DNA from 2 places in the Rhizobium sp. 05L419 genome. Region 1 is predicted to be linked to the other one. Evidence: predicted binding sites of a transcription regulator. Region 1 holds the regulator's gene; the other holds the start of a gene.

What was found. The regulator HrcA, encoded in region 1, represses chaperone genes, less so after heat shock. The targets are predictions, from matches to a motif close to GTTAGCACTCNCNNNNNGNGAGTGCTAAC.
Positions count from the first base shown of each region.
Region 2: a site for HrcA is predicted at 9,156-9,184, ahead of groES (co-chaperone GroES). Genes of this name have one in related genera too.

Region 1 is NZ_JBFTOF010000009.1:99,754-114,658, forward strand. Features, by position in the region: gene metK (methionine adenosyltransferase) at 1-806, shown strand, start outside; gene trmB (tRNA (guanine(46)-N(7))-methyltransferase TrmB) at 817-1,518, shown strand; gene AC1DMK_RS14215 (BQ00720 family protein) at 1,664-1,921, opposite strand; gene AC1DMK_RS14220 (Hsp20 family protein) at 1,971-2,402, opposite strand; gene AC1DMK_RS14225 (nucleoside hydrolase) at 2,654-3,598, shown strand; gene grpE (nucleotide exchange factor GrpE) at 3,627-4,259, opposite strand; gene AC1DMK_RS14235 (GFA family protein) at 4,481-4,915, shown strand; gene hrcA (heat-inducible transcriptional repressor HrcA) at 4,927-6,015, opposite strand; gene rph (ribonuclease PH) at 6,195-6,911, shown strand; gene AC1DMK_RS14250 (VOC family protein) at 6,911-7,327, shown strand; gene rdgB (RdgB/HAM1 family non-canonical purine NTP pyrophosphatase) at 7,336-7,980, shown strand; gene hemW (radical SAM family heme chaperone HemW) at 8,018-9,193, shown strand; gene AC1DMK_RS14265 (DMT family transporter) at 9,245-10,162, opposite strand; gene gcvA (transcriptional regulator GcvA) at 10,378-11,289, shown strand; gene fhuF (siderophore-iron reductase FhuF) at 11,487-12,242, shown strand; gene dnaA (chromosomal replication initiator protein DnaA) at 12,397-13,950, opposite strand; gene rpsT (30S ribosomal protein S20) at 14,803-14,905, opposite strand, start outside.
Region 2 is NZ_JBFTOF010000015.1:31,701-46,605, forward strand. Features, by position in the region: gene AC1DMK_RS18820 (pseudouridine synthase) at 1-539, opposite strand, end outside; gene AC1DMK_RS18825 (nucleoside deaminase) at 629-1,066, shown strand; gene AC1DMK_RS18830 (hypothetical protein) at 1,069-1,368, shown strand; gene AC1DMK_RS18835 (hypothetical protein) at 1,386-2,015, opposite strand; gene ileS (isoleucine--tRNA ligase) at 2,152-5,190, opposite strand; gene AC1DMK_RS18845 (bifunctional riboflavin kinase/FAD synthetase) at 5,442-6,425, opposite strand; gene AC1DMK_RS18850 (TIGR01459 family HAD-type hydrolase) at 6,453-7,301, opposite strand; gene chrA (chromate efflux transporter) at 7,406-8,752, opposite strand; gene groES (co-chaperone GroES) at 9,243-9,539, shown strand; gene groL (chaperonin GroEL) at 9,611-11,251, shown strand; gene AC1DMK_RS18870 (hypothetical protein) at 11,939-12,385, shown strand; gene AC1DMK_RS18875 (glutathione binding-like protein) at 12,441-13,151, opposite strand; gene AC1DMK_RS18880 (DoxX family protein) at 13,368-13,811, shown strand; gene AC1DMK_RS18885 (hypothetical protein) at 13,877-14,083, opposite strand; gene AC1DMK_RS18890 (class I SAM-dependent methyltransferase) at 14,131-14,736, opposite strand; gene hisG (ATP phosphoribosyltransferase) at 14,736-14,905, opposite strand, start outside.

The sequences.
Region 1 (14,905 bases):
TGTTCGGTTATGCCTGCACGGAAACACCGGACCTCATGCCGGCGCCGATCTACTACTCCCACAAGATTCTGCAGCTGCTGGCCACCGCCCGCAAGAAGGGCGACGGTGACGTTGCCAAGCTAGGCCCGGATGCAAAGAGCCAGGTCACCGTGCGTTACGTTGACGGCAAGCCGGCCGAGGTTACCTCGATCGTTCTTTCCACGCAGCATCTCGATGACAGCTGGGATAGCAACAAGGTTCGCGCCGTCGTCGAGCCTTATATCCGCGAAGCCCTCGGCGAGCTGCCGATCGCTGACGATTGCAATTGGTACATCAACCCGACCGGCAAGTTCGTCATCGGCGGCCCTGACGGCGACGCCGGCCTCACCGGCCGCAAGATCATCGTCGACACCTACGGTGGTGCTGCTCCGCATGGCGGCGGCGCGTTCTCCGGCAAGGACACGACCAAGGTCGACCGTTCGGCTGCTTACGCCGCCCGCTACCTCGCCAAGAACGTCGTGGCTGCCGGCCTCGCCGACCGCTGCACGATCCAAATCTCCTACGCGATCGGCGTTGCTCAACCGCTGTCAATCTATGTCGACCTGCACGGCACCGGCAAGGTGACCGAGGATCAGGTCGAAGCGGCGATCCGAAAGACGATGGATCTGTCGCCGACCGGCATCCGCCGCCATCTGGACCTGAACAAGCCGATCTACGCGAAGACGTCTGCCTACGGCCATTTCGGCCGCAAAGCGGGCCGCGACGGCTCGTTCTCGTGGGAGCGGACGGATCTCGTGAAGGCGCTCAAGGAAGCTGTAAAGGCTTAAGGGCAGAACGATGACGGATATGGAACGTCGCGGCCGCGCGACCGAAGCTTTCTTCGGTCGTCGCAAGGGTAAAGCTCTACGCGGACAACAGGCGGAAAAGCTCAACACCCTGCTGCCGGCGTTCCTCATCGATCTCTTGGCGGCTCCGCCGGAGTCGCTGAACGAGTTGTTTCCGGTGCCGACGAACCGTCTACGCCTAGAAATCGGCTTCGGCGGCGGCGAACATCTGATCCACCGGGCGGTGGAAACGCCCACCACGGGCTTCATCGGCGTCGAGCCCTTCGTCAACTCCATGCAGAAGCTGCTTTCGAGCGTCGACAATGCCGGTGCCAGAAATATCCGCGTCTACAATGACGATGCGACGCAACTGCTGGATTGGCTGCCAGATGGCTCGATCGACCAGATCGACTTACTCTATCCCGATCCTTGGCCAAAGCGGAAGCATTGGAAGCGTCGCTTCGTCTCCAAGACAAACCTCGATCGCTTCCATCGCGTGTTGAAGCCAGGCGGCCTGTTCTGTTTCGCTTCCGACATCGACACCTACGTAAACTGGACGCTTCTCAAGTGTCGGGATCATTGCGGCTTCGACTGGATGGCGACCAACTCCGCCGATTGGCTGACGCCCTACGAGGGCTGGCCGAGCACGCGCTACGAGGCGAAAGCCCGGCGCGAGGGACGATCCTCGGCCTATCTGACCTTCAAGCGCGTATAGGTTGTCCGGGCGCTGCGGTCGGCCGATATCCGGCAGAACCGCGCTCTCCGTTCAGCTCCATTGCCCTTGCGGTCGCCGCATAGCGACTGCAATAGGCAAGCATTGGGCACAGGAGGCGCGAAGGGATCTGTTCCGGCGTGCCTGCCTAGTGCAGGCTCACCGTCTTCAATTCGTCCTCGGCAGCCTTGAAGAAGGTGCTGGAACGATTGTCAGTCAGAAGGATCGGCGTGCCGTCGGCGCCGAACAGCGCCCAGAGGTCGACGCTCGGATCGATATCCGGTGCTTCAGGGAAGCACTTGGACACTTCTTCGGACCTAATTTTCCTAATGTATGCGACCTCGCCGTTGCCTATGCCGGCAAGTTCGGTTTTGGTCAGGTGAGAATTGGCTTCTTTCATCAACATTCCTGTACCTCCGAGAGAAGGGACCAACGGCTCAACGTGAGCTGTTGTCCTACTGTGAGACCGAAATGTTAATTTTCTTCACCATACGGGCCGGCTCGGGCCGAATGAGATCGACGGACAGCAATCCATTTTTCAATCCGGCGCCAAGGACCTGCATGCCATCGGCCAGAACAAAGGTTCGCTGGAACTGCCGTGCGGCGATCCCCCGATAGAGATATTCACGGTCTCCCGCATCAACCTGCCGGCCACGTATGACCAGCTGGTTCTCTTCGATAGAGACGTCGAGGTCGTCTTCGCCGAAACCGGCGACCGCCAGCGTGATGCGCAACCGTTCAGGATCTCCGGAGAGGCTGTCGGCGGCAACGCGTTCGATATTGTAGGGCGGATATCCATCGCTCGCCTTGGAAATCCGCTCGAGGGTCTTTTCCATGGCGTCGAAGCCCAGAAGAAGAGGGCTGGCGAAAGGCGTAATGCGGCTCATCGTTTTCGAAGTCCTCGATACAAGCGACCTTGCCGGACCTGAATTGCAGCATCCGGTTACTGACAATATGGGAATTGCGAAAGCCCCCCGCAAGGCGCAGCCTTGATCGCACAACACTGCCTGCCTTGACAAAGTGCGCGCCGCCTCGCATCAAAACGTGCCCCGCGCCGGCTGTGCCGATTTGCGACGGGATCATGAACAAAAACGGTGCATGCCACGACGTCGCGCACCACGAGGATGGAACGAGCGGAATGGCAGACCCGAGAAAGATCATTATCGACACCGACCCTGGTCAGGACGACGCAGCCGCAATCATGCTGGCATTCGGCAGCCCGGAGGAGCTGGAGGTGCTCGGCATCACCACCGTCGCTGGCAACGTGCCGCTCTCCTACACCAGCCGCAATGCCCGGATCGTCTGCGAGCTGTGCGGCAAGACGGACACCAAAGTCTTTGCAGGCGCCGACAGGCCCATCGCCCGCAAGCTGGTGACTGCGGAACATGTGCACGGCAAAACCGGCCTCGACGGTCCTGTTTTGGACGAGCCGGTCATGCCCCTTCAACCGCAGCATTCCGTCGATTTCATCATCGAGACGCTGCGCAACGAGCCGGAAGGCACCGTGACGCTCTGCACGCTCGGACCGCTGACGAATATCGGCATGGCCTTCCAGAAGGCGCCTGACATCATTGCCCGCATCCGCGAACTGGTGATGATGGGCGGCGGCTTCTTCGAAGGCGGCAACATCTCGCCGGCGGCGGAATTCAACATCTACGTCGATCCCGAGGCAGCCGACATCGTTTTCCGCTCAGGCGTGCCGATCGTGATGATGCCGCTCGACGTGACGCACAAGCTCCTGACCCGCAAGGATCGCGTCAAGCGCATGGCGGACCTGGGCACGCGCCCGGCCATTGCGATGGTGGAGATGCTGGAATTCTTCGAACGCTTCGATATCGAGAAATACGGCTCGGACGGCGGCCCGCTGCACGATCCGACAGTCGTTGCCTATCTGCTGAAACCCGAACTCTTCAAGGGGCGGGACTGCAATGTCGAGATCGAGGTGAAGTCTGAACTGACGGTGGGGATGACAGTTGTCGACTGGTGGCATGTGACCGATCGCAAGCGCAATGCCACGGTCATGCGCGATGTCGATGCGGACGGCTTCTTCGATCTGCTGATCGAGCGCTTCGCCCGCATCTGAACAAACGTCTCGTAAGACGCCTGAGGAATCAGGCGTCCTTCTGGTCGAAAATCGAATTGGTTTCGGTTTCGGCGATCTTCGGGCCGCCCTTTGCGACGCCGACCATGGCAGGGCGCAGAACCCGCTCGCCGATGGTGAAGCCCGCCTGCACGACCTGAACGACCGTATTGTTCGGTACGTCAGGGTTCGGAACCTCGAACATCGCCTGATGGAAGTTCGGATCGAACTTCTGGCCGACCGGCTCCAGCTTGCGAACGCCGTGGCGCTCGAGAGCGGACAGCATCGAGCGCTCGGTCATCTCAACGCCCTCAATCAACGTAGCGAGGCCTGCATCCGCGGAAGCTCGCACATCATCAGGAATGGCATCAATGGCGCGGCGTAGGTTGTCCGAAACGGCAAGCATGTCACGGGCAAAGCCTGCGACCGAATAAGACTTGGCGTCCTTGACTTCGCGCTCGGTGCGGCGGCGCAGGTTGTCCATGTCGGCGGCAAGGCGCAGATAACGATCGCGCAGCTCGCCGTTTTCTGCCTTCAGCAACTCCAACGCATTGGGCTGCTGCGCGGCTTCGGCTGCTGCTTCGTTCTCGACGTTTGCCGCGGTGTCCACTGCGGCATCAGCCGCGGCAGCGTCAGGTCCGTTCTTCGTCGTCTCGTCGGTCATGACGTTCTCCGGTGATTGGTGTCTTTTGGATGTGCCCGATATCGAACTTTGACCGCCAAAAATCAAGTCTGCGTGACGAAGAAGCTATGAAACGCAGGTAACGGCCGCGCGTCTGGCGCCGCAGCACAGCTGCAGCTTGACTTCGTCACGACAAAGTCCTCTACTTTTTAAACTCCTAATATGTGGCAAATTCATCCCGAACGGCTCAGGGAGATACCACGATGGCCGAGCAGACGAGCTATGCTGGAAAGTGCTTTTGCGGCGCCGTTGAAATCACCGTATCCGGCGAGCCTGTCGCGATGGGCTATTGTCATTGCGATTCCTGCCGACAATGGTCGGCTGGCCCGGTCAACGCCTTTACCCTGTGGCCTCCGCAAAGCGTGCGCGTCACAAAAGGCGGGGAGCACGTCGAGGGCTACCAGAAGTCGGATACGAGCGTCCGCAAATTCTGCGAGCTCTGCGGCGGACACCTCTATACCGAGCATCCCCTGTGGGGCGTCACAGATGTCTATGCCGTCATTATCCCCGATCTTCGCTATCAGCCGTCGCTGCACGTCAACTATGCAGAGACGGTGCTCCGCATGAAAGATGGCCTGCCGAAATACAAGGACATGCCTGCGGAGATGGGCGGTTCCGGCGATCTGCTGGCCGAGTAGCTTTGGCGGCATCACTTCGCGGGACGCGACAGCCTCGACATCAGCTGCGCAGTATAGTCGACCATCGGCACAATGCGCGAATAATTCAGGCGCGTCGGCCCGATGACGCCGACGGCACCGACGATACGGTCGTCTTCGTCGCGGTAAGGCGCGACGATCAGCGAAGAGCCGGACAGTGAAAACAGCTTGTTTTCCGAACCTATGAAGATGCGCACGCCCGAGCCGCTTTCGGCCAGGTTCAGCAGCTCGATCAAACTGTCCTTCTTCTCCAGATCGTCAAACAGCATGCGCAGGCGATCGAGATCGTCCGCACCGGCAAGCCCCTCGAGCAGGTTGGCGCGGCCGCGGATGATGAGCTGCGCGGGCTTGCCTTCGTCCGCGCTCCCGGACCACACGGCAATGCCGCGCTCGACGAGATCCCGCGACAGCGCATCGAGTTCGTGGCGAACATTTTCCTTGAGGCGACCGAGTTGGTTGCGCAGTTCCGGCAGGGTCTGACCGCTCATGTGAGCATTGAGGAAATTCGCGGCCTCCGTTAGCTGGGAGGATGTGACGCCGGCCGGCAGCTCGATGATGCGGTTCTCGACCTGATCGTGATCGCCGACGAGGACCGCGAGCGCCTTGGTCGGTTCCAGGCGGATGAACTCGACATGCTTCAGCACAGGGTCGCTCTTGGCGGTAATGACGAGGCCGGCACCGCGCGAAATGCCCGACAGCATCCGGCTTGCCTCGTTCATCATCAATTCCATCGGATTGTCGCGGTTTTCGGCGCGCACCTGACGATCGATATTTGCGCGGTCCTCGGCTGAGAGATCGCCGACCTGCATGAACGCGTCCACGAAGAAGCGCAGACCTATCTGCGTCGGCAGCCGGCCGGCACTGACATGGGGCGAATAGATGAGACCTAGCTCCTCCAGGTCGCTCATGACGTTGCGCACGGAGGCCGGGGACAGCGACATGGGAAGAATGCGCGACAGATTGCGGGAACCGAGCGGTTCGCCGGTCTCCAGATAGCCTTCGACGATGCGGCGAAAGATTTCCTTCGAGCGTTCATCCAGCGCAGCCACGGCATCCGAAATCGACGTCGACCTGAATTCCATTAAGTCTTGCGCACCTGTACTGATGATGATCCTGCAAAATATAGCCAATCTCCCCGCCGTGGCAAAAGGGAAATTGCAAATGAACGCTGCCAATCGTAGAAGCGGTCAACAACATAAAGCACGCGTGATGTTGCCCGGACACGTTTCCCGTTTTCGGCGCTACGCCCCAGGAGAATAGAATGCGGCCTTCAGGCAGAAAAACCGACCAGATGCGCAAGGTTTCCTTCGAGCGCAATTTTTCCAAACATGCGGAAGGCTCCTGTCTGGTGAAGTTCGGCGACACGCATGTGCTTTGCACGGCAAGCCTTGAAGAAAAGACCCCGCCTTGGCTGCGCAACACCGGAAAGGGCTGGGTCACGGCCGAGTACGGCATGCTGCCGCGCGCCACCGGCGAGCGTATGAAGCGCGAGGCCGCCGCCGGCAAGCAGGGCGGCCGCACGCAGGAAATCCAACGGCTGATCGGCCGGTCGCTCCGCGCCGTCGTCGATCTCAAGGAACTCGGCGAGCGTCAGATCACGCTCGACTGCGACGTCATCCAGGCCGACGGCGGGACCCGCACGGCATCGATCACCGGTGCCTGGATCGCGCTCTACGATTGCCTGAAGTGGATGGAAAGCCGCAACATGATCAAGGTGGAGCGCGTTCTGAAGGATCACGTCGCGGCCATCTCCTGCGGCATCTTCGCCAGTCAGCCGGTGATCGACCTCGACTATATCGAGGACTCCTCTGCCGAAACGGACGCCAACTTCGTGATGACGGGTGGCGGCGGCATCGTCGAAATCCAAGGCACTGCCGAAGGTACACCTTTCACCGACGAGGAGTTCGCCTCCCTGATGGGGCTTGCGAAAACCGGCATTGCTGAACTGGTCGAGATGCAAAAGCAGGCCATCGCCTAATGGATGACATGCTGGAAGGCATGCTGGAGACGGCGCTCTATGCGGACGACCTCGACAAGGCTGAGGCTTTCTATGAAGGCGTTCTCGGACTTGCCAAGATCACGCGGGCGGCAAACCGGCATGTTTTCTTCCGCTGCGGCCCAGGCGTCCTGCTGATCTTCAATCCGCAGGAAACCACCAAGTCACCTGAGGCGCGGGCACTGCAGGTTCCGCCGCACGGCACGACGGGTGCGGGCCATGCCTGCTTCCGTGTCTCGGCCGAGAACCTCGACGTGATTGCCCGGCAGCTCAAGGCGGCAAACGTCGAGATCGAATCCGAGGTAAGCTGGCCTCAGGGTGGCCGGTCGATCTATTTTCGCGATCCGGCAGGCAACAGCCTGGAATGCGCCGAAGCCAGAATCTGGGGCATTGAATAGGACACCCAATGCGCAAGCTTGAGACCAAGACCATCGTCGTCGCCAGCCACAATGCAGGCAAGATCAAGGAAATCCAGGATCTGATCGGTCCCTTCGGTTTTACCGCCAAGTCTGCCGCCGACCTGAACTTCGCCGAGCCTGACGAGACGGGAACCACCTTCGAGGAAAACGCTACTATCAAGGCGCTCGCTTCGGCGGAGGCTTCCGGCCTGCCGGCGCTTTCGGACGACTCCGGGCTTGTCATCGACGCACTGGGCGGCGATCCGGGTGTCTATACGGCGAACTGGGCCGAGACCCCCGACGGCACGCGCGATTTCGCCATGGCGATGGAGAAGGTAGAGAAGGCATTGCAGGATGCAGGCGCTACCAAACCGGAACAGCGGAGCGCACGCTTCATCAGCGTGCTGTGCCTTGCGTGGCCGGACGGGCGTACCGAGCTTTTCCGCGGCGAGGTTGAAGGCACCGTCGTCTGGCCGCCGCGCGGCACACAGGGCTTCGGATACGATCCCGTTTTTCAGCCAGAAGGGTATGGCATCACCTTCGGCGAGATGAGCGGCGAGGAGAAGCACGGCTGGAACATAGGCAAGCCGCAGGCGCTTTCGCACCGTGCACGTGCCTTCAAACTCTTTGTCGAAACCTGCCTGGAAGCGTAAGGTCCCGTTCGTGGATAATCTAGATTCCCCTCGCCTGATGCGTGATGCCGTACTGCTGCCCGACACCGGGGAGCCCGGCTTCGGCGTCTACGTGCATTGGCCGTTCTGCGCGGCCAAGTGCCCCTATTGCGACTTCAACAGCCATGTCCGCCATCAACCCGTCGATCAGGAGCGCTTCACTGCCGCCTTCCTGAAGGAAATGGCGAGCATGCGGCAACTGAGCGGACCGAAGACGGTGACCAGCGTCTTTCTTGGTGGCGGCACGCCGTCGCTGATGAACCCGTCCACCGTTTCCGCCATCCTCGACGGCATCGCCAAAGAGTGGCACATGCCCGATGGCATCGAGATCACCATGGAGGCCAACCCTTCCAGCGTCGAGGCAGAGCGTTTCCGCGGCTATCGCGCGGCCGGCGTCAACCGTGTCTCGCTCGGAGTGCAGGCGCTGAACGACCGCGACCTGAAGTTCCTCGGACGCCTGCACGACGTCGCCGATGCCCTGAAAGCGATCAAGCTGGCGCGCGACATCTTCCCGCGCATGTCCTTCGACCTCATCTATGCCCGCCCGAACCAGACGGTGGCGGAATGGGAGCGCGAGCTTAGAGAAGCGATCTCCTACGCCGTCGACCACCTCTCGCTCTACCAGCTGACGATTGAGGAGGGCACGCCCTTCTTCGGCCTGCACAAGGCGGGCAAGCTGGTCGTGCCGGATGACGATCAATCGGCGCTGCTCTATGAGGCGACGCAGGAAATCACCGCCAGCGAGGGCATGCCGGCTTATGAGGTGTCCAATCACGCCCGCCCCGGCGCAGAGAGCCGTCACAATCTTACCTACTGGCGTTACGGCGACTATGCCGGGATCGGCCCCGGCGCGCATGGGCGGCTGACGCGCGGATCCGCGAAGATCGCGACCGCCACCGAGCGCAAGCCGGAGGCTTGGCTGGACCTCGTGGAACGAGACGGCCACGGCGTTCTGGATCAGGAACAGCTCGGCTATGACGAACAGGCCGACGAGCTGCTGCTGATGGGGCTTCGCTTGACGGAGGGCGTGGATCTTGCCCGTTGGCAGCAGCTTTCGGGTCGTGATCCCGACCCGAAGCGCGAGGAATTCCTGCTGGAACACGGCTTCATCGAGCGGATCGGCAATTCCCGGCTTCGCTGCACGCCCTCCGGCATGCTGATCCTCGATTCGGTCGTTGCCGATCTCGCCTGCTAGAGTTCCGCTCTTCGCAAAACCGCTATGCACTTTTGCCGGAATTGCTCTGAATCAGGCGGTTCGCTTCTTCCCCAGAGAGAACAGGCGCCCATCGATGGCCGCAAGGCCGATCGCGATCATCGCCATGCCTACCAGATGCTTGGCCTGCAATTGCTCGCCGAGAACGGCGGCGCCGAGCAGGATGGCGCTGACGGGGATGAGGAAGGTGACAAGCATCAGGTTCGTCGCGCCAGCCGTCGCCAGGATGCGGAAAAACAGCACGTAGGCGATCGCCGTGGATAGCAGCGCGAGACCGAAGAGAGCCATCCAGGTCTCGGCAGAGGGTGCAGCCAGTATCCATGGGCGATCAATCAGCAGGGCGACCGGCAGCATCAGGATAGTGGACGCAGTCACCTGCCCGGCGGCCGGAATGAGCGGTGCCATCCCCATCTGGCGAAAGCGGCGACCGAAGATGCCGGCAAAGGAATAGGAAAGCGCAGCACCCAGCACGGCGAGCTGCGCCAGAACGTTGGCGCCCAGATCCCGCAAGGCATCGAAACCGATCATGTAGGCCACGCCGGCGAAGCCGACGAGCACGCCGAGCAGACGGTTGCCGGTCATCTTCTCATCCGCCGTCAGCATATGCGCAACGACGACGGCAAAGAGTGGTGTCGTCGCGTTGAGGATGGACGCCAGCCCACTGGCGATATGCGTCTGGCCCCAAACGATCAGGCAGAAGGGGATCATGTTGTTGAGGATACCCATGCCGAAAAAGGCGGCCCAGGACTTGCCATCGCGCGGCATGACCTGGCCCGTCGCGCGGACGATGACGTTGAGGGCGATCGCCGCGATCAGCACCCGGCCGGTCACGATCGTGAACGGCGGCAGGCTCTTCACCAGAATGCCGTTGAAGAGGAACGAACCGCCCCATAGCAGGGAGAGCACCAGCAACATTCCCCACTCGGCAAGACCCATCTGTTTCTGTTGCATGACCCTTCTCCCTATTGAACAGGCAAACGGCTTACGTCGCGGCAACTGGCAGCGCCACCCGATTGCTGCGCGGCGTTCACCGCGAATGCCGAATTATTCTCGCTGCATCGCTATTCAAGAATCCCTTTGAGGATCGCTTTCCTGCTGATATTATTTCGAGAAGCGGGTCTCGGCAAACGAGTCTTTTTCGACAAACGCTTTAGCTGAGCTAAATCATGAGCGATTATCTTCCTTCACTCTCCGCGTTGCGCGCTTTCGAAGCGGCGGCCCGGCATCTCAGCATGACGTTGGCGGCGAAGGAGCTCAACGTGACGCCGGGAGCGGTCAGCCTGCAGATCCGCGATCTCGAGGCGGCGCTCGGCGTGAAGCTTTTCGAGCGCAAGACCCGCGCGCTGGCGCTGACGGTGGAAGGCGCCGATTACTTTACGACGCTGAGGGCAGCTTTCCGTCTGGTGCGGGAGGCGACGGCGGCGATTACGGCGCGAGCCCGCGGCGCCGTACTGAATGTTACCTGCACCGCCGGTTTTGCAACCTACTGGCTTGTGCCGCGCCTTGGTCGCTTTGAGGCGATCCACCCCGAGATCGACGTTCGCATCAGCGCCTCGCACCGTGTCCTGGACTTTCAGCGAGACGGTATCGACCTGGCGATCCGGCACGGGCTAGGTGGCTATGACGGACTGGTGAGCGAACGACTGGTGGACGACGAACTCGTGCCCGTCTGCATACCGAAACTCTCCGACTCGCTTGGCGACTCGCCCTCGGCGAATTCGCTCGCGGAGTTCCAGCTCATCCACGATGTCTATCGACACGATTGGCAGCTCTGGTTGGAGGCAGCCGGTGCAACGAAGGTGGACGCTTCGCGCGGGCCGATCTTTATGCATGGCAACGGCGCCTATGAGGCGATGAAAGCCGGCCTCGGCTTCGCTCTGATGCGCCGATCGTTTCTGGCCGGTGAGCTTCAGCATGGTGCCGTCGTCGCTCCCTTCCCGCTGGGCGTTGCAAGCCGCCTCGCCTTCCACCTCGTCTACCCCAGTGCGGCGCTGGAGCGACCGTCGACTGCAGCCTTTCGCCGTTGGCTGCTGTCGGAGGCGGGGGCTAAGGTGACTGTGGCCAATGCGCCGCAATAAAAGTGGAGTATGGCGTTCAAAATTTGCTTTCCTCCGGCCTTTTGTTGAGTATTAAACTCATCAAATTCTATGTGAGCATGCCGGAACCCACACATTGATGAGCATCCGCACCGTCCAAATCAGGGCTACAGTGGCCCGTCTCCTCGCGGCTGCCGCGGTGCGGGAAGCATCGACCGGCGAGGTCGATGGGTAACCGCATGGCCAACGCCCCGCGTCAGAATATCGATCGGAGCGAAGGGCTCCGGGGCCGTCTCTCGCCCGCGTTTGTCGGCGAGCACGCCTGGTGCCGAGAGAGGATGCTGCTGGCGACGGAGCTTGCAGCCGGCGTTTCCCTGACCGACTTCTTCGGCAATGGCGGATTTCAGCGAGCAATCGACCGCTATGCGGAAGCCTCTAGCGGCAACGGCGCCGTCGTCTCGATGTGGTCTCTCTACTACTTCTCGTGCCTGATCATTCCCTATCTTCTCGCCCGCCAGCTTGCCGCCCAGGCTCTACCTGTCGCATTCTGCGAGATGACCATTGCGCTCTCGGAGGACGGCCTGCCGCGGGCCTTCGGCGTACCTCATGCGGGGCGCATCGAGGACCATATCGGCCCGGACGGTTTCGAGGCGATCGGGCCAATGCTCGAAACGCACCTCGGCCACGCCGTTGTACAACTGAAGGCTTGCGGCGTCTCGACCAAGCTTTGCTGGAACAATGCGGCAGTCTACATCGACTACGCGCTCCGCCTGGCCAATAGAGAAGCGGGGGTGGCGGCGGCCGATCTGCCGCTCTTCATTCGCGGCTGCCTGCCGGATGGAGGCGTGAACCCATTTTGCGGCTGCTTGCAACAGGTCGAGGACGACGGCGAGCGCGTGGCCCGGCGCAAGATCTGCTGCCTGCGCTACATGCTTCCCGGCGTACCGAGCTGCGGCAAGCGTTGCGCACTGCCGAGCCAGAGAAACCAGCACTGAGCTGCTCGGTAACGCGGCCCTCCCTCCAACGCCCGCGGCGAATCCGCTTGCCAATCGGCCAAGCGGGCGGCGGCGTGCTCGATGGAATGGGGATCCTCAAGGTAAAACGGCCGGAATTGCTTCCGGCCGCCGAATTCTGAGGAAACGTCGCAGACTATTCGTTGATCAGGCGCTTCAGGAGCTCGATCTCATGCGACAGCTTGGTGTCACCCGAAATCAGTTCCTCGATCTTGCGCACAGCATGCAGGACCGTCGTATGATCGCGTCCGCCGAAGCGACGGCCGATTTCCGGGAAGGAGCGCGGCGTCAGCGTCTTCGCCAGATACATGGCGATCTGGCGCGGCTTGACGATGACGCGGGTGCGGCGGTTCGACACCAGTTCCTGGCGCGAAACGTTGTAGTGTCGTGCGACGATACGTTGGATGTCTTCGATGCGCACACGGCGCGGCTCGCCCGAGCCGACGAGGTGGGCGAGCAGTTCGTCCACACGCTCGATCGACAGGTTCGGCTCGAAAGAGCGGCGGAAGAGCAGCTGGTTGAAGGCACCTTCCAGTTCGCGGCCGCTTGCCGTGATGCTACGGGCGACGTGGTTCAGCAGCTCAGTCGAGATTTCCAGCGACGGATCCTCGGCACGAGCGACCGCAAGACGACGCTTGAGGATTTCGAGCCGCATCTCGTAGTCCGGGCCGTCGAGTTCAATGGCGACGCCACCCTGCAGACGCGAACGGACGCGGGGATCGAGCGACTCTAGCTCCCACGGCGCGCGGTCGGCCGCAACCACAACCTGCTTGGCGCTGTCGAGCAGCATGTTCAGGAGATGGCAGAACTCGTGCTGAATCATCTTGCCTTGCAGGAACTGCATGTCGTCGATGATCAGGAGGTCGATATTGCGCAACGAGTCTTTCAGCGTCAGCGCGTCATTGTCGCGGATCGCAGTCGCAAAGCGCCACATGAAGTATTCCGCCGTCAGATAGACGACGCGCAGCGCCCGCGGGTTCTGCACGGCCGCATTGGCAATCGCCTGCAGCAGATGCGTCTTGCCGAGACCGACGGTCGAATGAACGAAAAGCGGATTGAAGCGCACGGCGCCTTGGCCTGCCTCGGCAATCGTCTTTGCCGCTGCAAGGGCAACGCGGTTGGAGCTCCCCTCGACGAATGTATCGAAGGTGAAGCGATTATCGAGTGGAGAGCCGAACAGAGGCTGTCCCCAGCCTGCCGTTGCCGGACGGGCTGCGGCAGCAGCCGAAACCGCCTGCTGTGCGATATGGCCCGCCTGTTGGGCGACCGGTCGGCGCACCTGCGACACCAAGGATGCAGGCTCTTGGGCAACCGCCTCCTCCGTTGGTTTGGCAGCGCGGGTTGCGGTGCGGACCAGGATCTCGACCTTGAGAATTTCCGCGTCCTCCGCCTGGAAGATGCCGGTGATCATGTCAAGGTATCGATTGTTGATCCAGGATTTCAGAAACGTCGTCGGCACGGTGAGCCGCACGACACTTTTAGAGACCGAATGCAGCTTCAGCCGCGCAAACCAGCTTGCGTAGACATCCGGACCCACTTGCGCCTTCAGGCGTGCGCTTACGCGCTCAAAAAGTATGCCATTCTTCATGTCTCCCTTTTCCCCCGCCGCTTCTGGGCAAATAGAGCCAAACGCCAGAGATGTCCTGTCACTGTTGTCCAAAACATCCACCGCCATTGAATTCATGTGCATATTGCCGCCTTCCAATTCCACCGGGCGGCTTTTTCCGTCGCCCGATTATTTCCCCGCTGTGGCCAGAAAATGGCGCCCTCATGCGCCACCCACCAGCCGGTTCACTCAAACGCCTGCCTCAAAACACGAGACGACTATCAGGAGGGCAACGGCGCTCGCATCATAGGGCGTCCGCTTCACCTCCCATGCTGGTCCCCGTCCCTCATCCTTACGGTCGCCAGCAGCCTGCGTATGATTTCCCTTCTTCTTAGGCTTCACGCAAAAACGCAAAGCCGTTTGAAAACGCACACGACATCCCGTTCCGCGGCAGCCACAGCCGCGGTCCAATCTGCACCAGTGCGTGAGAATCCGGAGGCCAAAGCTCCCCGTAACAAAAGACACAAAGCAATCAGCCTGCCGACGTGGCAGTTTCAGACCAAGCCTTAAACAGGTGATGTCCGAGCCCCTTGTTGACCGGCATTTAGGCAGGATCGGGTGCGGAGATCAACGATGAATTTTACGCAAAATTAAGATGGCCCCGTTGACTCCGGCAGCACTCTTAGGGCGTCACGCCACTGTCAAAAAAGAATCGCTTTTGAATCAAGGAGATTCCTCAAACTGGCAATTTTGACACGCATAAAAAGAAAAAAAGAAAAAAGCTTCTTGACTCGTTTCAGACCCCGCAGCGGAAGGTGCGAGTCGTGAAAGCTGAAAGCATCCTGACGCAAGCCATTGTTTTTGTTTTGTTTTTTGTGTCATCCACCCGACATGAAGGAGTCACCGAATTAACCATTGGGACAACCGTACGGTGGAATCGAAAAAGCCCGACAAAGTTGCCGGGCTAATCATAATAATCGGTTTATTAACGAAAGATTATGCGGTCGCAGCGACCGAAAGAGCCTTCACACGAGCTGCCAGGCGCGAAACCTTGCGGGAAGCCGTGTTGGAGTGAAGAACGCCCTTGCTTGCGGCGCGA
Region 2 (14,905 bases), on a different contig from region 1:
CGCACGCGGTAGCGGCGCAGCCAGCCTGTCGTCGGCAATTCCAGCGCGCGGGCAAGGCCGCCGTCGTTGGTGAGCAGCAGCAGACCTTCGGTATTGATATCTAGGCGTCCGATCGACATGACGCGCGGCAGATCGTCCGGCAGATTGTCGAAAACTGTCGGGCGGCCTTCCGGATCGGAGTTCGTGGTCACGAGGCCGGCGGGCTTGTGGTAGAGCCAGAGGCGCGTGCGCTCGATGCCGCGGATCGGCACGCCGTCCACTTCGATCCTGTCCTCGAGCGTGACGTTGACAACGGGCGTGTCGAGAAGCTTGCCGTTCAGCGTGACGCGGCCTTCCATGATCATGCGCTCGATGTCGCGGCGCGAGGCAACGCCGGCACGCGCCATCACCTTGGAGATGCGTTCCGCCTTGGCGTCGCTATCGGCCGTGCTCGCCTCGGTCCTGGCGAACGTCTTTGCGGGCTTCGCGCCGGATTTCGGAGCGTTATCGCGCGGAGATGGCTTGCCGCCAGGCCGTTTTGGCTTGTCTTTGAATGTCATTTGTTGTTTGCCTGCCTTTTGGGCCTGTCTATCAGGTCGCGCCCCTGCGGTTAAGTGGAAATTGTCGAGTTGTGAAGACAAATCAATTTATGAATCTGGCGCTCGATGAGGCGCGTGCTGCGGGCGAGCGCGGCGAGGTGCCGATCGGGGCCGTGCTGGTGCTCGATGGCGCCGTGATCGCACGCTCCGGCAACCGCACGCGCGAATTAAACGACGTCACCGCCCACGCGGAAGTCGCGGTGATCCGCATGGCCTGCGAAGCGCTCGACCAGGAGCGACTGACGGGTGCAGACCTCTACGTGACGCTGGAGCCGTGCACGATGTGCGCGGCCGCTATTTCATTCGCCCGCATCCGCAGGCTCTACTATGGGGCGGAAGACCCGAAGGGCGGCGCGGTCGACAATGGGGTGCGCTTCTTTATGCAACCCACATGCCACCATGCTCCGGACGTCTACTCAGGCCTGCAAGAGACCGTGGCTGCGGATATCTTGCGGGCATTCTTTACGCAGAGGAGAGAGACGCAATAATATTGCTTGCCGGCATCGTCCCCGCCATGCTCGCACTGGCAGGTTTCGCCTATGCCAGGATTACGCCCGACAGCAGGGCTGTGCCGATGCAGTGGTCCTTGTCCGGGAAAGTGAACTGGTCCGCGCCCCGCGCCATGGCTTTCGCCTCCATACCGATGCTGGCAATCGCGCTGATGACGGTCCTTGCTGCCACCAGAGCCGGGCACGGCAGGAATATCGGGCTGGTGGGCATTCTGCTGTTCGCGAGCCAAGCGATGCACATCGCGCTCGTCTCCCGCTGGTCAAAAAGACAACGGGGCTGACGCCCCGCTCGATCCGCTTACTGAAGAAGATTCCACCACTGCTTGCCAGAGCCGGCCACGGCAGCTTCTTTCTTTTTCTTCTTCTGCTTCTTGAGTTCCGGTTCGCCGAGATCGTCGAGCTTTGAAGGATCGTCGGCCTGGCGGTACTCCGTCGGCGGATCGGAAATGGAGCGGCGCTGATCGAGATAAGCACCCTTCTGGAGGGCGCGTGCCTCGCGATAGGCCTGGGTCTGCTCTTGGGTGGTGCGACGCCCGCCCTCGATTGCGGAGCTTGCCAGCGGCGAGCGGAAACTCGATTTGTCGCTATTGTCGTCCGCGTCCTTGACCAGGCGCGCGCGCGTTTCTTCCGGGGATTCGATCCACTGCGGATTGTCCTTGCTGGCGATCGATTGCTGCGGCTCGACCAGCGTTTCCCTCGCCGCCGTGGAAGGCAGGACCAAGCCCGGACGCGGGGTGTATTTCACGCCTTTGTTCTTTGGTTCGGCGCCGGTGAGCGAGGTCGACTGGCCGAGGTCGTCCGTCAGCTGCTGGAACGCCGTCTTGTCCGTGCCGTAGCGCGGGCCGCTGGTGCAGCCTGACATCATCGAGCTGCCTGCCATCGCAACAGTCAGGCAGACGCCCAAATGGAACCAACGCTTCGGTAACATGAAAACCCTTCCAGCAATGCCGGTGCAATCATCGCCCAAAAACCGGACAACCGTCCCCCTGACGGAAAAATCCGGCCATTTTCAGGCAGCTTTTACCGGATGAACCGCGAATGCGCAATTCACCCGGCACTTTTCTTCAGTTTTGCACCGCTAGTTCGCGAAGCGCTGCAGCATCGCGTGCCGAGACGTCCGGATAACCGGCATCGGAGCCGACATCGGTGGTGATCCGCCAAGAGCGGGCGCATTTCGTGCCTTCGGCGAGCTTCGGCTCGACGCTCACCTGCGGCACCTCGGACAGGCGGAACGCATCGGCCGGGCCCTCTGCGCCGTCGATCAGGATGCCCGAGGTGATGCAGATCTCCTCGAAGTCCTGACCTTCCAGCGCCCGCAGCAGCGCAGGATCGGCGATGTGCACCACCGGAGCAGCTTCGAGCGACGAGCCGATGCGCTTGTCCTTGCGTTCGATTTCGAGCGCGCCGGTGACAACGGTTCGCACGGCCCGGATCCTCTTCCACTTCTCCGCCAGCGCCTCGTTCTTCCATGCCGCCGGAATGGTCGGGAACTGCTCGAGGTGGACGGAAACCGCCGACGGGTTGCGCGACAGCCATGCCTCCTCGGTCGTGAAGGGCAGCATCGGTGCCAGCCAGGTCACCATGCAATCGAAGATCGTACGGATGACATGCAGGCTGGCGCGACGGCGCAGACTCGACGGCGCGTCGCAGTAGAGCGCATCCTTGCGGATATCGAAGTAGAAGGCCGAGAGCTCGACATTGGCAAAGTCGATGAGCGCCCGGGCGATCTTCTTGAAGTCGAAGGCGTCGTAGTTTTCGCGGACGAGCTGGTCGAGTTCCGCCAGACGATGCAGCATCAGCTGCTCCAGTTCCGGCAGATCGGCGAGCGCGATGACCTCGCCCCTGTCGTGCGCGAGCGTGCCCAGCATCCAGCGGATGGTGTTGCGCAGCTTGCGATAGGCGTCGACGTTGGTCTGGATGATCGTCTTGCCGACGCGCAGGTCGTCCGCATAGTCCGAGGTCATGACCCACAGACGCAGGATGTCGGCGCCGGCGTCCTTCATGATCTCCTGCGGCGAGGTGACGTTGCCCTTGGACTTCGACATCTTCTCGCCCTTCTCGTCCATGGTGAAGCCATGGGTGAGGACGGCGTCGTAAGGCGCGCGGCCGCGGGTGGCGGCCGATTCCAGCAGCGAGGAGTGGAACCAGCCGCGATGCTGGTCGGAGCCTTCCAGGTAGAGATCGGCCGGCCATTTCAGGTCCGGGCGGTCTTCCAGCGTGAAGGTGTGGGTGGAGCCCGAGTCGAACCAGACATCGAGGATGTCCATGACCTGCTTCCACGGCTCGTTCGACTTCTTGCCGAGGAAGCGCTCGCGCGCGCCTTCGGCAAACCAGGCGTCGGCACCTTCCTTTTCAAAGGCTTCTAGGATGCGGGCGTTGACCTCGTCGTCCTGAAGGATCTCGCCCTGCTCATCGACGAAGACGCAAATCGGCACGCCCCACGCCCTTTGACGCGAAAGCACCCAGTCCGGGCGACCTTCGATCATGGCGCGCAGGCGGTTCTGGCCTGCTGATGGCACGAAGCGGGTGTCGTCGATGGCGTTCAGCGCACGAGAACGCAGCGTCGAGCCATCGGCGAGGTTCTTGTCCATGTAGACGAACCACTGCGGCGTGTTGCGGAAGATGACCGGCTTCTTCGAGCGCCACGAGTGCGGATAGGAGTGCTTCAGGCGGCCGCGGGCGAAGAGGTTTTCGGCGGCGATCAGGGCCTTGATGACCAGATCGTTGGCGTTGCCCTTCTTGCCGTTGTCATCCATGACGCGGCCGGGGCCTTCGGCGCGATCGGTGCCGAAGCCGGGGACATCAGCGGTGTAGAAACCAGCGTCGTCGACGGTGAAGGGGATCTTCGACGAGATGCCGCGCGCTTCGAGATTGCGGGCTTCCGCCGTCCAGGCGTCAAAGTCCTCGCGGCCGTGGCCGGGGGCCGTGTGCACGAAGCCGGTGCCAGCGTCGTCGGTGACGTGGTCGCCATCGAGGAGCGGAACCTTGAAGTCGTAGCCGAGCGAGGCGAGAGGATGGGCGCAGGTGATGGCGCCAAGTTCTTCGGCGGTTACGTCGCGCAGGCGCTTGAACTGCAGCTTGGCCTTGGCAAAGGACTCTTCCGCCAGCTTGTCGGCGAAGATCAGCTTTTCGCCAGGGCGCGGACCGAAATCGTTCTCAGCAGCCGTAACTTCATAGAGGCCGTAGGAGACGCGCGACGAATAGGCGATCGCCCGGTTGCCGGGGATCGTCCAGGGGGTCGTGGTCCAGATGACGACATAAGCCCCGACGTACCGGCTTTGAAGCGTTTCGGCCACATCCTTTCTGATCATTTCCCTCTGTTGATCCAGGCTGTCCGCATCACCGGGATCATCAGAATCGATCTGCGGTGAGCAACCGAAACGGTCGGCAACATTGTCCAAAGCTTCGGCATCGGTTGCGATGCCCTTGACCGGAAACTTCACCCAGATCGCGTCGCTCTCGACGTCGTGATACTCCACTTCGGCTTCGGCCAGCGCCGTGCGCTCGACGACCGACCACATGATCGGCTTGGAGCCGCGATAGAGCTGGCCGGTCTTTGCGATCTTCAGCAGTTCGCCGGCGATGCGCGATTCCGCGTGGAAGGCCATCGTCGTGTAGGGATTGTCGAAATCGCCCTCGATGCCGAGGCGCTTGAACTCTTCGGACTGGATCTTGATCCAGTCGGCGGCGAAGTCGCGGCATTCCTGACGGAATTCGTTGACCGGGACCTCGTCCTTGTTCTTACCCTTCTCGCGGTACTTTTCCTCGATCTTCCATTCGATCGGAAGGCCGTGGCAGTCCCAGCCGGGAACGTAGTTGGCGTCGAAGCCGCGCATCTGGAACGAACGGTTGATGACGTCCTTGAGGATCTTGTTCAGCGCGTGGCCGATGTGGATGTTGCCGTTGGCATAGGGAGGGCCGTCGTGGAGGACGAACTTCTCGCGTCCGGCGGCGGAAGCACGCAGCTTCTTGTAGAGACCCATCTGCTGCCAGCGGGCCACCGTTTCCGGCTCCTTCTGCGGCAGGCCGGCGCGCATCGGGAAATCGGTTTCGGGCAGATAGAGGGTCTTCGAGTAGTCGATCTTTTCGGCTGTATCGGTCATGTCTAGCAATCGTCTCTGGCGCCTCGGGATGGCGCAACGGGCTTGAAAATGTTTGGCGACGGAGGCGCTCGTTTGACGAGCGCCAAAAACCCGGACCTTCCGGCCGCTTAGCGCGCGCGGAAGGCCGGGCCGATAATTCGTATCGTGATCGCCAGCCGGAATTTACTCATCGCGCCGGTTCATAGGCGCTTTTGCCGGGAAAAGGAAGAGGGAATTGGGCTTGGAACTCTCAGCGCAAAAGTGCCTGAACGTCACGAAAAGCAGATCCTGCGGTCGAGCTCGCCAAGCGGCTGCACGCCTGAAAGCAGCGCCCTCGCCTCTTCCTCGTCAAGCTTGATCTGCTGGACCAGCGGCTCCAGGCCGTCGAATTTCAGCTCCGGGCGCAGAAAGCCGAAGAAGGACACGCAACAGATCTGGCCGTAGAGATCGCCACTGAAATCGAAAAGATAGGTTTCGAGAAGCGGTGCGCCGGTGTCGGTCACGGTCGGGCGCCGGCCATAGCTCGCCACCGCATCATGGAGTGTGCCGTCGGCCAGGCGGAAGCGGACGGCGTAGATGCCGGACTTAAGCTCGACTTCCGGCGGCAAGCGCATGTTGGCGGTCGGAAAACCGAGCTGCCGCCCGAGCTTCTCGCCGTCGATCACCTCAGCCTCCACGGTATAGTGGTAGCCGAGCATGCCGGCGGCCTCGCTGACATCCCCGTCCTTCAGCCGTTCTCGGATACGGCTCGACGACACGACGTCGGCATTCTCGTCGCGAAACGCATCGATCAGCGTGACGCCGAAGCCGTATTTGTCGCCGGCATCCATCAGGAACGCGGGGCCGCCTTCGCGTCCGCGGCCGAAGTGAAAATCGACGCCGGTGACGACTTCGGACGCGCCCAGCCAATCCTTGAGGATCGAATGGATGAAATCATCGGCGGAACGCTGCGAGAATGCGAGGTCGAAGGGGTACTCGATGACGGCGTTGAAGTCCATGGCTTCGAGAATGCGCGCGCGAAGCGGAGCCGGCGTGATGCGGAAGACGGGGGTTTCCGGCCGGAAGACGGTGCGCGGATGCGGCTCGAACGTCAGCACGAGCGCCGGAATGCCGCGCTCGCTGGCAATCTCCAGCGCCCGATTCAGAACCGATTGATGGCCGCGATGGACGCCGTCGAAATTGCCGATGGCGATAACGCCGCCACTGAGGTGGGTGGGCAAGGGGTTGCGGGTTTCGTTGCGGTGAAAGACGGTCATCGGCTGGCTTTTCTAATGCGGGGTCTCTTATGCGAGGCGGGGCATCCACCACTTCGGCGTCGCTCTTTCCCGCTCCAGGTAGGCTGTGAGGATCGCCTCGTCGGTCTCGCCATTCAGGGTGTACTCCTGCGCATGGATGCCGCCGCTGATATAGAGGAGATCGAGGCCGTAATCGAGAGCGCCGCGCACGTCGGTCGGCATGCCGTCACCTATCGCCAGAACGCGGTCCAGCGGAAAATCGCCATGCGCTTGCCGGGCAACGGACAGAACCGCGTCATAGATTGGCGTGTGCGGCTTGCCGGCGATGCGGGTCTCGCCACCAAGCTGCGTGTAGTAGGCGGCCATTGCGCCGGCGCAGGGAATGATGCGGTGACCACGCTCGACAACGAGATCGGGATTGGCGCAGATCATCGGCACATTGCGCGCCCGAAAATCCGTCAGCATCTCCGTATAGTCTTCCGGGGTTTCCGCCTCGTCGTCGAAGAAGCCGGTGCAGACGACGCTATCGGCCTCCCTGGCGTCGACGCGTTCCACGCCGAGACCTTCAATGAGGGCGACATCGCGCTCCGGGCCGAGAAGAAAGACCTTCCTGGGGCCTTCCGCAATAAGGCGGCGGGTCACATCGCCCGACGTCACGATCCGGTCATAGGCGCCGTCCTGGATTCCGATCTGCTGAAGCTGCGTCACCACCTGCGAAGCAATGCGCGGAGAATTGGTGATGAGGACGACCGTCAGGCCCTCGGCGCGGGCGGCCTCGAGCGCCTGAGCGGCTTTCGGGAAGGGATCGATGCCGTTGTGCAGGACCCCCCATACATCGCAGAACACCGCGTCGTACCGGCTGGTGATTTCCGCAAGGTTCTCGATCCGCTTGGCCATTCCGATTTCCCGATTTGCGTAGAGTGACGGCTGACATCGCAAAGGCAATGCGCGATGGCAAGGCATTTTGCGGTCGCTGGTCGCAAAAGTCCGCCGGACAGGCGTTACAGAAATACCTCTCCGGCTTTCACGAGCAGGCCGGCCAGCGCGCAAATCACCAGGATCTTCACCATCCCGAGCTTGAAACGGAAGAGCAGCACGCAGGCCACGAGAAAAAGCCCGAGCCCTGCGACATCAAGCGTTCGCCATTCCGGCCAGGCGAGGCTGACCAGCGGCAAACCTGCCCCGCCCGTCAACAGCGCGACACGTCCCACCTCGGCAAAGAGCACGTGCAGACCAAACCAGAGCGCCAGGTTGAGAATGACGCCGACGACGGCGGCCGTGATCGCCGACATGGCTGCGGAAAGCGTCGCGTTATCGCGCAGCTTCTCGATGAACGGGGCGCCGGCGAAGATCCAGATGAAGCTTGGGACGAACGTCGCCCATGCCGCCAGCGATGCGCCGAACAGGCCACCCGCCAGCGGCGCCATGGCGATGGGATTGCGGAACCCGGCAAGGAAGCCCACGAAGCAAAGCACCAGCACCAGAGGGCCGGGCGTGGTCTCGGCGAGCGCCAGACCATCCAGCATCTCGCCGGGTTTCAGCCAAGCGTATTTTCCGACAGCGACCTGCGCGACATAGGACAGGACGGCATAGGCGCCACCAAAAGTGATGACCGCCATCTTGGAAAAGAAGACGAAGACCGCACCGAAGACGTTGGTCTCGCCGCTCAGCGTCTCCGCAATCAGGTCTGCCGGCCCATCCAGGCTGCGCACAAAAAGCAGAGGGGACTGCCAGACGAGTATCCAGAACACGAGGACGATGAGGGGCTTGGCAATGGAACGCGTCGTCAGCGGCAGGAAATAGGGGCGCGTTGCCACGTCCGCTGGCGGGTCGTTCCACTGCTTGTCTCGCCTCATCGCAAAGCCGGCTGCGCCCGCCAGGATCACGACCAGTGGGAACGGCAGGTTCAGGAGGAATAGCGCCAGGAACGAGGCGGCTGCGATACAATAGTGAAAGCGGCCCCTCAGCGCCCGACGTCCCAGCCTCAGCAGAGCTTCGATGACAATGGCGAGAACTGCGGCCTTGAGCCCGAAGAACAGGGCCGAGAGCCAGGCCGCATCCTGAAAATACGCGTAGAGGCCGGACAGCACCAGAATGACGGCGAAGCCCGGAAGGATGAAGAGAAGCCCGGCCAGCAACCCGCCGCGGATACCGTGCATGAGCCAGCCGATGTAGGTTGCAAGCTGCTGCGCCTCCGGTCCTGGCAGCAGCATGCAGTAGCTCAGCGCATGCAGGAACCGCTCTTCCGAGATCCAGCGTTTTTCCTCGACGACGACCTTGTGCATCAGCGCAATCTGGCCGGCAGGCCCGCCGAAGCTCAAGCAGCCGATTTTCGCCCAAACGCGCATAGCCTCCTGTAGCGACGGTGCCGCCACGACATCATCGGCCGGGGTTATTTCATTCACGGTCTTTTGCCCCTCGCCCGGCCATCAGCGCGATCGTGTTTTTCTCGGCGTCGCTCTGCTCGATATCATTGGCACGGATATGCGACAATCCCAACGCGCTGGCCCAACGCGCTGGCCCAATGCGTTGACCGGGAGACGGGCGGCTCGCGCCGCGTCGCAGCGATTTCCGTCACATGGTCAATGCGCCGCAGCTGCCGACAAACGATTGTTCGTCCAAGACTATCTGCGATCCTGGATGATTTTTCGCGGGATCGGGCTTTCTGCCATCAAAAAGTTGCACAGGTGTCCTATTGAAAATTGCGAGGTTATCCTTGACTCCCCTACGTGCCATCCCTAAATGCAGGCCGCTAGCACTCACAACAGGCGAGTGCTAACATCCATCCGTGCGGGCCGTTTCTGGCCCGCAAGTGTCATTTGATCGAGGGATTAGACAATGGCAAGCACCAACTTCCGCCCCCTTCACGATCGCGTCGTTGTTCGCCGCGTTGAGTCCGAAGCCAAGACCAAGGGCGGCATCATCATTCCCGATACCGCTAAGGAAAAGCCGCAGGAAGGCGAAATCGTCGCCGTCGGTTCCGGCGCTCGTGACGAGTCCGGCAAGGTCGTCGCTCTCGACGTCAAGGCTGGCGACCGCGTTCTGTTCGGCAAGTGGTCCGGCACCGAAGTCAAGATCGACGGCGAAGACCTTCTGATCATGAAGGAAGCCGACATCATGGGCATCATCGGCTAATCAGCCGACTGCCTTTCCGACATAGCCGACGGGTCCAGAACCCGGACAACTCGAATTCAGGAGTTTCAATCATGGCAGCTAAAGAAATCAAGTTTGGCCGCACCGCGCGCGAAAAGATGCTGCGTGGCGTCGACATTCTCGCTGACGCAGTGAAGGTAACGCTCGGCCCGAAGGGTCGCAATGTCATCATCGACAAGTCCTTCGGCGCTCCGCGCATCACCAAGGACGGCGTTTCTGTCGCCAAGGAAATCGAACTTGAAGACAAGTTCGAGAACATGGGCGCCCAGATGGTCCGCGAAGTTGCTTCGAAGACCAACGATATCGCCGGCGACGGCACCACGACCGCAACCGTTCTTGCCCAGGCGATCGTTCGCGAAGGCAACAAGGCTGTTGCAGCCGGCATGAACCCGATGGACCTGAAGCGTGGCATCGACCTCGCCGTTGCCGACGTCGTGAAGGATCTCCAGGCCAAGGCCAAGAAGATCTCCACTTCGGAAGAAGTCGCGCAGGTCGGCACGATCTCCGCAAACGGCGACAAGCAGGTCGGTCTCGACATTGCTGAAGCCATGCAGAAGGTCGGCAATGAAGGCGTCATCACGGTTGAAGAAGCCAAGACCGCCGAAACCGAACTCGAAGTCGTCGAAGGCATGCAGTTCGACCGCGGCTACCTCAGCCCGTACTTCGTGACCAACCCGGAGAAGATGATCGCAGACCTCGAAGACGTCTTCATTCTCCTTCACGAGAAGAAGCTCTCGAACCTGCAGTCGATGCTCCCGGTTCTCGAAGCTGTCGTCCAGACCGGCAAGCCGCTCCTCATCATTGCTGAAGACGTCGAAGGCGAAGCTCTTGCAACGCTCGTCGTCAACAAGCTGCGCGGCGGCCTGAAGATTGCTGCTGTCAAGGCTCCTGGCTTCGGCGATCGCCGCAAGGCAATGCTCGAAGACATCGCCATCCTGACAGGCGGCACTGTCATCTCCGAAGACCTCGGCATCAAGCTCGAATCCGTAACGCTCGACATGCTCGGCCGTTCGAAGAAGGTTTCGATCTCCAAGGAAAACACCACGATCGTCGACGGCGCTGGCGCCAAGACCGACATCGAAGGCCGCGTTGCGCAGATCAAGGCTCAGATCGAAGAGACCTCGTCGGATTATGACCGCGAAAAGCTGCAGGAACGCCTTGCCAAGCTCGCTGGCGGCGTTGCCGTCATCCGCGTTGGCGGCTCGACGGAAGTCGAAGTCAAGGAAAAGAAGGACCGCATCGACGACGCCCTCAACGCGACGCGCGCTGCTGTTCAGGAAGGCATCGTCGCCGGCGGCGGCATCGCTCTTCTGCGCTCTTCCACGAAGATCACCGCAAAGGGTGAAAACGACGACCAGGAAGCCGGCATCAACATCGTTCGCCGCGCCCTGCAGTCGCTGGTTCGCCAGATCGCTGAAAACGCTGGTGACGAAGCTTCGATCGTTGTCGGCAAGGTGCTCGACAAGGACCAGGACAACTACGGCTACAACGCCCAGACGTCCGAATATGGCGACATGATCGTCATGGGCATCGTCGACCCGCTCAAGGTTGTTCGCACGGCTCTGCAGAACGCTGCTTCTGTCGCATCGCTGCTGATCACCACCGAAGCCATGATCGCCGAACTGCCGAAGAAGGATTCTGCTGGTGGCATGCCTGGCGGCATGGGCGGCATGGGCGGCATGGACATGATGTGATAGGCAAAAGCCTTCGCTGATCCATTTCCGGTCTCCGGAACAGAAGGGCGGTCTTCGGGCCGCCCTTTTTTCGTTGCCTGATTCGTCCACGCCTCGGCCGAATTTCCCGCTGTCGCGAGCTAAAACGTTTGATCAAGCTGAGCCGAGCGCTCCGCCCGGACACGAAGCTTGCGCCAAGCTTGCGACGTCACGCTTTTTTTCAACGCTGAATTTGTCGAAGATCGCATCGGTTTGTGAGGCTTTGTCAGATTTGACGGCTGCCGTAATCGTTTCAGTCCATCATTTTTTGGTTATTTAGCGATTTTTTTGCCATTCCTGCGCGATTTCATCCAAATGTCGCGTTGCACCGACAAAACGTGGGCGTGCAAAAAGCGATTGCCGTTTGCGAAAAAATTCCTATAAATCCGCGCTGCGTTTCACGCTTCGTTGGACAGCGAGAGGTCCTGTGTGACAGGGCTCTCTCGATTACTCGGTACTGACGTCAAACTCAGAATTAGATTTTCAATATTTAAATTATAAGTTGTGTATATTTTTCCGGAGAAAGTGGACGCGGGTGCCCTTAAAAAGGAACCGATCGTCCGTACCCCTTTTCCCGGGTCCCCCGAGCATGACGCCCGGGTGGCATAAACCTGTCCATATTTGTCGGGAGCGCAGCAGGGGAACGCTGCCCCCAAAATGGGGAAAAATTTGTTTAAGATCGCCAAGACCACCGCTACCGCACCACTCATGCCGGGATCGCTGGAACTCAACGACAACGACCCGGAGATGCTCGCTCAATTTTCCGTCGCTGAAACATGGGTAGGGGATTTGTCTAGCGGCGTGATCAGTCTCAAGGCGCGCAGCGCCAAGCTGCATGGTTTGTCAGTGCCGGAGTGCGGCCTCCTGAGCCTCATGCGCTGCTATGACCGGAGCGATCACAATCGCATCCTGGAGATCTTCGAACAGGCAGCGACGCTGTCGGCGTCCTTCTGTTTCTCGACGACGATCACCATGCCGAACGGCTACCGACAGCCGCTCTTCTGCATGGGCGAGTCCAGCGGCTACGAGGAGGGGTATGGCGGCAGCATGCTTGGCATGTTCGTTTTTCCACGCCTCAAGAACGACATCGGCGGCGCTTTCGCCCGTCGCCAATAGATATCTCAGACAGAAAGCCAGCCCCGCGGGACTGGCCTTCCTTGCCTCCGGGCGATCAGGCCGGACGCCGCGGCATGTTCAGACCCTTTTCGCTGGCCGGTCGTGCGATGCAGCGCTCCAGCCAATCCATAACAGCCGGGAATTTCGCGTACTCCAATTCCTCCCTGCCGCCATAGAAAACGTCGGCGCCACGGATCCATGGAAACGTGGTGATGTCGGCAATCGTGTAGAGATCGCCCATGATCCATTGGTGGCCCTTTAACCTCTCCTCCAAAACGCCGAGCAGGCGTTTCCCCTCATCGCGATACCGCTCCATCGGATAGGAATTGTTCGCGACCTTGTCGGCGGCGAACTTGTAGAAGTGGCCGAACTGACCCAGCATCGGCCCGATACCGGCCATCTGGAAGAAGACCCACTGGATTGTTTCGTACCGGCCGGTCGCATCTGCCGGAATGAGCTTGCCGGTCTTTTCCGCGAGATAAAGAAGGATAGCGCCCGATTCGAAGAGGCCGATCGGCTTTCCGTCGGGTCCGTTGGGATCGATGATCGCCGGGATGCGGCCGTTCGGGTTGAGCGAGACGAACTCCGGCGATTTCTGGTCGTTGGTGCCAAAAGAAATCAGATGCGCCTCGTATGGCAAGCCGAGCTCTTCAAGCGCGATGGAAACCTTCACGCCGTTCGGCGTCGGAAGCGAGTAAAGCTGGATGATATCGGGATTATCCGCCGGCCAACGGGCTGCGATCGGAAATGCTGAAAGGTCTGCCATCGTGTTCTCCGTGTTTCGGTGGCCGACCATAGAAGAGGGCGGATGGCAGTGACAAGCAGCGTCCGCCCGGATTATTCGTTCAACAATAGCGAACAAAGTGTCTGCGTTCGTTTATCTTTCCACGACGACGAAAAAAGGCGACAACGTGTCATCCGAGGTCAAGACCGTGCCGGGGGCACAAGACCTCAACCACCATTCAACCGGAGACAACGTCCCATGTCGAATACCAATAACATCGCCATTCTCGTCGCCCGCGTGCTGCTCGCCTTCATGTTCATCATGGCCGGGTTCGGTAAGCTCACGGATCCTGCAGGCACGGCTGGCATGATCGCCGGTGCGGGTCTTCCGGCCTCGGCGGCACTGGCCTATCTCGCTGGCGCCTTCGAGCTGGTGACCGGCCTTGCCGTCCTGCTCGGCTACCAGACCAAGATCATCGGCTTTCTGCTGGCTGCCTTCTGCATCTTCACCGCGCTGGTCTTCCATCTGCCGGCCGTCAACGTTCCTGATTTCCCAGCTGCAGCAAACGGATGGATCAATGCCCTCAACCAGATCATGGTCATGAAGAACTTCACGCTGGCCGGCGCCTACATCTTGCTCGCCATCGTCGGTCCGGGCGTCTACTCGCTCGACGCCCGCCGCGGCGCCTATGCTGCTGCCTAAGCGCTAAGAGCTTCTTCCCCAGCATGCTTGACCCGCCGTCACCAGACGGCGGGTTTTGTCGTTGGTTAACCCTCCCGCTCGGCGCCGGGAAGCGCTGCGATATCGGACAGCCACGGCACGGCCGAACGGCACCAGACCTGCCGACAGGGTTCGAGTTCGACGCGCTGGTCGATGCTGCACCTATCTCTCAGGTGGCAGATGCCGACCGCAAGGGGGTCAATCACCGCCTCGTAGGTCACGTAACCGCAATGGCATTGTCCGGTGATGCGCATGCCCATCCCATCTGACGGGTTCGATGCCGCCATCGACCGAATGCAGGCTATGGAACCCGCTTCGCCAGCCAGACGGTCGCGCCGCCGCATTGCGGATCTTGCGACATCTGCGCGACGACCGCAAAGCCATTTTCCGACAGCAGGGCCGTATACTCCTCGAACGAGAGGCTGGCGTGATAGAGCGGTTCGCCGGCGAACTCGCCCATCGCCACGCCGTCGAAATGGCCTGCGGTGAACATCAGCGCCGCACCCGGCGCCGCAAGGGCTGCGAACCGCGGGAACATCGCCCGCTGGTCGTCCTGCTTCAGGTGGAAGAAACTGTGCCAGGCGAGAATGCCATTATATTTCGCTGGCAGAGAAAATTCTCGCATATCGGCGACGAACCATGACCGATCGGCGAAGCGCTGGCGGCAGAGTCCGATCAGCGTCTCCGACGCATCGACCCCCGTGACGCGAAAGCCGCCGCGGATCAGGCTCGATGCAATCGGCTCCGCTCCACCACAGCCAAGGTCGAGAATATCGCCGCGTGGCGGCACGAGCGAGGTGAACCGGTCCAGCCACGGCTTTTCGAACAAATTGCGGCCGCGAAGCGCGTCGAATGCCACGGCGTTGTGCTCGTAGAGCGAAACGACGTTGTCGTCCTCGCCGACCATTACAGCGCCGAGCGAACGGCGTCGATCAGTCTTGCGACCGACGGCTGATCGGCATGGCTCTCCTTGCGGGCGCGCACCAGGCAAGCCTCCGAACGCAGGATGACGCCGTCGGAAAGAACCTTCAGATGGTTCGCCCGAAGCGTTGAGCCCGTCGAGGTGATGTCGACGA